One region of the Arthrobacter globiformis genome, then DNA from elsewhere that is predicted to be linked to it. Evidence: riboswitches for the same ligand, from Rfam matches in the RefSeq annotation. Region 1 holds a riboswitch; the other holds the start of a gene.
The links. Region 1 has a riboswitch for S-adenosylmethionine ahead of QFZ33_RS17450 (aminotransferase class V-fold PLP-dependent enzyme). Riboswitches for the same ligand answer to the same signal wherever they lie in the genome.

Region 1 (3,398 bases):
TTTGGAACCATGACCCAACCTGCTTCAACGTACAACGATGACCTGCGTCTGGCCCATGTGCTGGCCGATTCCGTGGACGACCAGACCATGAGCCGGTTCAAGGCGCTGGACCTCAAGATCGAGACGAAGCCAGATCTGACGCCGGTCACCGATGCGGACAAGGCCGCCGAGGAGTCCATCCGCGGCCAGCTGTCCCGTTCCCGTCCCCGTGACGCCGTGCTCGGTGAGGAGTTCGGAAGTTCCGGCCACGGCTCCCGCCGCTGGATCATCGACCCCATCGACGGCACCAAGAACTTTGTCCGCGGGGTGCCGGTGTGGGCCACGCTAATCGCCCTCGTCGATGAAGGCGAACCCGTGGTCGGCGTGGTCAGCGCCCCTGCGCTGGGCAAGCGCTGGTGGGCGGCCAAGGGCGCCGGTGCCTACTCGGGCCGTTCCCTGGCCGCCGCCACGCGGCTCAAGGTATCCAACGTGTCCAGCCTCGCCGACGCCTCGCTGTCCTACTCCAGCCTCGGTGGCTGGAAAGACCGCGGAAACCTCGATGAGTTCCTCCAGCTCACCGAGGAAGTTTGGCGCACCCGGGCCTTTGGCGATTTCTGGTCCTACTGCATGGTGGCCGAAGGAGCCGTGGACATCGCCTGCGAACCCGAACTGAACCTGTACGACATGGCGGCGCTGGTGCCGATCGTGACGGAGGCAGGCGGCCGTTTCACCTCCCTGGAAGGCACCGACGGCCCGTTCGGCGGCAATGCGCTGGCGACCAATTCGATCCTGCACTCGGAAGTCCTGAAGCGCCTGAACCCGCAGCTGGACGATTTGCTCTAGTTTTGCTCCCACCTTGCCCGGTGCCCTTTGCGCTGAATATTACGACGGCGGACGCCCCCTTTTGCGGGCGTTCGCCGTCGTTTCTTCGGCCTGAAGTCCGATAGCAGGGCTGCGTAATAATCCGCTTAACATTCCGAACCGGCTTTTTCATCGCCCGTCCGGATGTCCTAGTCTCGTAACAGGTCACGAGTGCCAGCGCTAAACCCCGGTTAGCTGGCCGGCAACCCTCCATTCGCGGTGGGGTGCCCCGGGTGACGACCAGGCCGATCCGGAACGGACCCGGCAAGCGCGGATCCCCGTCACACGGGGTCCTTTCTCAGTGAGGTCCCATGACGACTGCAACCATTTCTTCCACCACCGACTCAGGCGTGCTGGACGGCCGATTTGCCGCCGCGGGCCGTCCCTTGGCTGCCGTCACCGGCGCAGAAATCCAGGCTCCACTGATCCAGGGCGGCCACGTCCGCTACGCCAACCTCGATTACGGCGCCTCCGCGCCTGCGCTGTCGGTGGTTTCTGCGTACCTCAACGAGATCCTGCCGTACTACGCGAGCGTGCACCGCGGCGCCGGCTACGCCTCGCAGATCAGCACCTCCGTGTACGAGAACTCGCGGAACATCGTGCGGGAGTTCGTGGGCGGCCGCGTCGATGACGCCGTCATCTTCACCCGGAACACCACCGACTCCCTCAACCTCCTGGCCGGCTGCCTGCCGGTGGAGGACCACCACCACACCGGTGAAGTGCTGTACCTGGACATCGAGCACCACGCCAACCTGCTGCCTTGGCAGGGAGTGCCGCACCGCAGCGTGGTGGCCTCGGAAACGCTCGAGGCCACCATCAGCAGCCTGCGTGCCGAACTGGAGCAAGGCGATGTCAGCCTCCTTGCGGTGACCGGCGCCTCCAACGTCACCGGCGAAATCCTTCCGATCCGGCGCCTCGCTGCGCTGGCCCATGAATTCGGCGCCCGGATCGTGGTGGACGCCGCGCAGCTCGCGCCGCACCGCCGCGTCAACATCGCCGCGGACGACGTCGACTACCTCGCCTTCTCCGGCCACAAGCTTTACGCCCCCTTCGGCGCCGGCGTCCTAATCGGCCGCCCTGACTGGCTCGACGCCGGCACCCCCCACCTCGCCGGCGGCGGAGCCGTCAGCGAGGCCAGGCTCGACGGCGTCAGCTGGGCCACCGGCCCCGCCCGCCACGAGGGCGGCTCACCGAACGTGCTCGGCGCAGCCACCCTGGCCCGGGCAACCCAGGTCATCGCAGCCCTTGATCCGCAGGGCTGGCACGCCCATGAGGCCGCCATCCGGTCCTTCCTCGTCGAGGGGCTGGGCAAGATCGACGGCATCACCGTCCACCAGATCTTCGCGGACAGTAACCCGGACGACGCCATCGGTGTGGTCAACTTCTCGGTCGAGGGTTACGACGCCGGCCTGGTGGCCGCCTACCTGTCGGCCGAACACGGCGTGGGCCTGCGCGACGGCCGTTTCTGCGCCCACCCGCTGCTGAAGCGCCTCGGCCTGCCGTCCGGATCCTTGCGCGCCAGCTTCGGCGTGGGATCACGGCTCGAGGACGCCCAGCGGCTGCTCGCCGGCCTCGAGGAACTCCACCGCTCCGGCCTCGGCTGGGACTACGTGGTGGACGCCGGACGCTGGGTCCCGGCGAACGACACCCGCACCTACCCGGAGTGGGCACCCAACACCCCCGGCACTGCGGGCGCCGCACCCTGCGCGCAGGACTAATCGCCACCCGGGACTAAGACGCCACCCCCGCCTGCCACGGCAGCGGTCCCCGTGCGGTAAATTCGAAAGGTAATTTTCGACGTCGGGCTAAGGAGACTGTGCGTGGCACGGGGCGGTCCCAAACTTCATCACGGGCGGCGGCAGGAGCTTGGGCAGAGCTTCCAGGACGGAGGCGAGCACTACCACCGCGTTCGTCCCGGCTACCCTGGTGATTCCGCGGACTGGCTCATCCCCCCGGGGACCCTTACCGCCGCCGACATCGGCGCCGGAACCGGTAAATTCACCGCACTGCTCGTGGAACGCGGGCTGAGCGTCAGCGGGGTGGATCCTTCCGTGGACATGCTGGAGCAGCTCAGCGGCGCCTACCCCGGGGTTCAAGCTCTGGAAGGGACCGCGGAGGCAACCGGACTGCCCGAGGCGGCGTTCGACGTCGTCAGCGTTGCCCAGGCATGGCACTGGTGCGATCCGCTGCGGGCCAGCACCGAGATTTCCCGGATCCTCAAGCCCCACGGGGTGCTGGGCCTGATCTGGAACCAGCTGGACACATCAGTGCCCTGGGTGCACCGGCTGTCCCGCATCATGCACGCCGGGGACGTCCACAAACCCGACTTCCGCCCCAAAATCGGCCCGGAATTCACCTCCCTGGAAAGCCACCTGACCCGGTGGGAGGATCCCGTCACCCCGGACGACATCCTCGAACTGGCCAAGTCCCGCAGCTACTACCTCGCGGCCAACGACGCCACCCGCGCCAAGGTGACCGGCAACCTCACCTGGTACCTGCACGAGCACCTGGGGCATGCCGAGGGTGAACTGCTGCAGCTCCCCTACCTCACCCAGACC
Region 2 (3,398 bases), 1.9 Mb from region 1:
GGCATCACGACCGCGATCATCCCCAGCGGTCTGGACGCCTACTGGTGGACGGTGCCAGTGCTGATACTGTCCGCCCTGCGCCACGCGATCGTGGAGGAAGTCATTGTGGTGGGCTACCTTCTAGACCGGTTCGGCAAATTCGGCTGGTCCGTGCCCCTGGCGATCTTTGTGTCCTCAATGCTCCGTGGCAGCTACCACCTGTACCAGGGCTTCGGACCCTTCATCGGAAACGCCATCATGGGCGTGGTCTTCGCCTGGATCTACACCAGGACCCGCCGGGTGATGCCGCTCGTCATTGCGCACGCCCTGCTGGACATCGTCGCGTTCGTCGGGTTCAGCCTGTTCGGCAAAGCGGTCGGCCTGGGGTAGTCGGCCTGGGGTAGGGATCAGCCATTCGGCAAGGCCGATGTGCCGGGCCAGCGCCGGCCCTTAAAAGTGATTCGGCCGCCATCGGCGGGTGACGTCATTGGCACCCGCTGATGGCGGCCGAAGTGAAGGGCAGAAAGTGCGTCAGATGGTGACGGCGCCCGCTGCGGTTTCGAACGTGACCGAGAGGATGCCCGGGGTTCCGTGCGGGGCGACCCAGTTCACGGCGACGTCCTCCAGCGGCCTTTCGACGGGCTCGCCGAGCCACTCGGTCACGCGCTCGGCAGAGCCCGCGATCGTGAGGCTGGACATCTTCACATTGCTGTCATAGGCGTTGGACGGGTGCAGTTCCGCATCACCCTCCCACTTCAGCATGTAGGGGACCTGCGGGTCCGCGATCAGGCCCAGGATGCCGATCTGCTTCCAGACAAGCTCCCGGCCGTCGGGGAACTTGCGGTTGCCGTTGACTGCGGAGCGGCCCAGGCGTTCCTCGAAGGGGGCTAGGTCATCAACTTCGACGCACCAGCCCATCCAGCCGCCGCCCGCCGCGGACCGGGCCCGGACGGCCTGGCCAAACGGCGCCTTGTCCGACGCCGGGTGGTCCAGGACCTCAACGACCTCAAGGTATTTGTGTCCGGCCAAGGGAATAATCATGTTCCGGGTCCCAAACCGGGGGTGCACTCCGCCCTTTACGGCTTCGACGCCGAGGGCAGAGGAGATACGTTCGGTGGTGGCCGCGAGGCCATCGTGTTCACAGGCGTAAGAGACGTGATCCATGCGCATGCCCTCATCTTGGCACTTTGTGACGGGGCTCTCAGCTAAGGGTTGCCTAACCTCGCGAAAAGCCCATACTTTGAAGAAGTTCGTCACAAAGCTGTGCGCGTAACAGTCCCATTCCTGCGCTGATCGCAGGTCATGAGTGCCAACGAACAAAGCCCCGGCTCGCTGGCCGCAACCCTTCAACCGCGGTGGGGTGCCCCGGGTGAAGAAACGCACGCCATCACACATTGGCGACGTCCGCTCCCTGGTCATCCACCCGGCGTCGACCACGCACAGCCAGCTCACGCCGGAGCAGCCGGACGTGGCCGGGTTTGCCCCGGCCACGTCCGGCTGTCTGTGGGCCCGGAGCACATCAATGACATCCTGGCCGACCACGACGCCGGCTCCCGCGCGGCAAAAGGCGCATGACTTTCCCGCGCTACCGGTGTGACTCCCGTCCCGTGAGGGGGCCGGGAGTCACACAGCCGTCACATTCTTCGCGCAGCCGTCCGACTATTTCGTAAACTTGCAACAGGTCATGAGTGCCAGCGACAGCCCCGGCTTGCTGGCCGGCAACCCTCCTTCCGCGGTGGGGTGCCCCGGGTGAGGACCTGGCCTGCCGGACAGCTGCCGGCGGGCAAGCGCGTAGAAGAGGTTTACCTATGACGATTTCTGTCAGCACCGACGTTCCGGCCAGCAAGGCTCCGCAAGGCACGGCTGCGGGCGGCACCGTTTCGGACGGCACTGTTCCCGACGGCCGTATCCCCGATGGCCGAGTTCCCGACGGCTCTGTCCAGCACCTCAACATCGGCAGCCTGGAACTTGAGGCCGGGGGATTCCTGCCGGACGTGACCCTGGCCTACGAAACCTGGGGAACGCTCAACGAGGACGGCTCCAACGCCATCCTCGTTCAGCATGCCCTCACCGGGGACACGCACGTGACCCGGGGCGGCGCGGGGACTGAAGAAGGCTGGTGGGAACAGCTCGCCGGGCCGGGTGCGCCGGCGGACACCGACAGGTTCTTCGTCATCTCCATCAACATCCTGGGCGGCTGCTACGGGTCCACCGGGCCGTCGTCGGCCGCTCCGGACGGCAAGCCCTGGGGTTCACGCTTTCCGCTGGTGACGCTGAGGGACTCCACCGTGGCCGAGGCGCGGCTGGCTGACCGGGTCGGCATCAGCAGCTGGCACGCCGTGGTGGGCGGCTCCATGGGCGGGGCACGCGCCCTCGAATGGGCAGTCACTTTCCCGGAGCGGGTGCGCCGCTGCGGTGTCATCTCCGTCGGCGCCAGGAGCACGGCCGAACAAATCGCCTTCGCCCAGGCGCAGACGCTTGCCATCCGGCAGGACCGCCACTTCAACGGCGGTGACTACTACGGCGGACCGGAGCCCGCGGATGGCCTGGCGCTCGCACGGCGGATTGCACACATCACCTACAGGTCTGCCTATGAACTCGATTTCCGTTTCGGCAGGAACGCCCAGGCCGCTGAAGAGCCGCTGCAGGCTGATGCCCTGGCGGGCCGCGGCCGCTACCAGGTGGAGAGCTACCTCGACCACCAGGGCAACAAGCTGGTCCGGCGCTTCGACGCCAACAGCTACATCGCCCTGACGGAAGCACTCATGAGCCATGACGTCACCCGCGGGCGGGGGACGCTCAAGGAGACCCTCGCCCGGACCACCGCCGACTTCTTCGTTGCCGCAGTGGAGTCGGACCGGCTGTACTTTCCGGCCCAGTCGCTGGAGCTGGCCGAATCCCTGCCCGGAAACGTGGATGTCCACATGATCGATTCGCCGATCGGCCACGACGGCTTCCTCACGGAGATCGGCCAGCTGAACGCCCAGCTCAGGGCACACCTCCTCAGCTGACTTTAGGCCCGGTCCAGGCGCTGGAGCCGGCCGTATCGTGGCAACTCCCAGGCCGTATATGTGCATAAATGCAGATGCGCCCTGCACTATTTGGCGTTGAGCTTGCCTCATCGGCAGACCATACTCGTTGAATCCGGCGTTAGTGGTGCGCATCACACACCCTTCGCCATCGACCGGTCCCCGTGGCGTCGAGGAAGACGCCGAAGGAGTTTGCAATGAGTACGGAAAGCTCCGCCGCCAGGCGTGTAGAGGAAACCGACGTCAAGGCCTCAGGCCTCAAGAAAGTTGTCACGGCATCCATGGCCGGCACCGTCGTGGAGTGGTACGAGTTCTTCCTCTACGCTTCGGCTGCCACCCTGGTCTTCGGCAAGACCTTCTTCCCCAACGCCGGCACCGAACTGGACGGCA

Region 2: it holds a riboswitch for S-adenosylmethionine, as region 1 does, so the genes downstream of both, metX (homoserine O-acetyltransferase MetX) here and QFZ33_RS17450 (aminotransferase class V-fold PLP-dependent enzyme) in region 1, are expected to answer to the same signal.

What each region holds. Positions count from the first base shown of each region.
Region 1 covers NZ_JAUSXI010000001.1:3,757,078-3,760,475, forward strand. Annotated here, with positions in the region: gene hisN (histidinol-phosphatase) at 10-822, shown strand; SAM riboswitch class IV at 1,004-1,117, shown strand; gene QFZ33_RS17450 (aminotransferase class V-fold PLP-dependent enzyme) at 1,152-2,558, shown strand; gene QFZ33_RS17455 (class I SAM-dependent methyltransferase) at 2,661-3,398, shown strand, end outside.
Region 2 covers NZ_JAUSXI010000001.1:1,859,256-1,862,653, forward strand. Annotated here, with positions in the region: gene QFZ33_RS08450 (CPBP family intramembrane glutamic endopeptidase) at 1-369, shown strand, start outside; gene QFZ33_RS08455 (VOC family protein) at 511-1,149, opposite strand; SAM riboswitch class IV at 1,280-1,355, shown strand; partial or broken gene QFZ33_RS08460 (PLP-dependent transferase) at 1,367-1,554, shown strand; SAM riboswitch class IV at 1,660-1,775, shown strand; gene metX (homoserine O-acetyltransferase MetX) at 1,788-2,990, shown strand; gene QFZ33_RS08470 (MFS transporter) at 3,206-3,398, shown strand, end outside.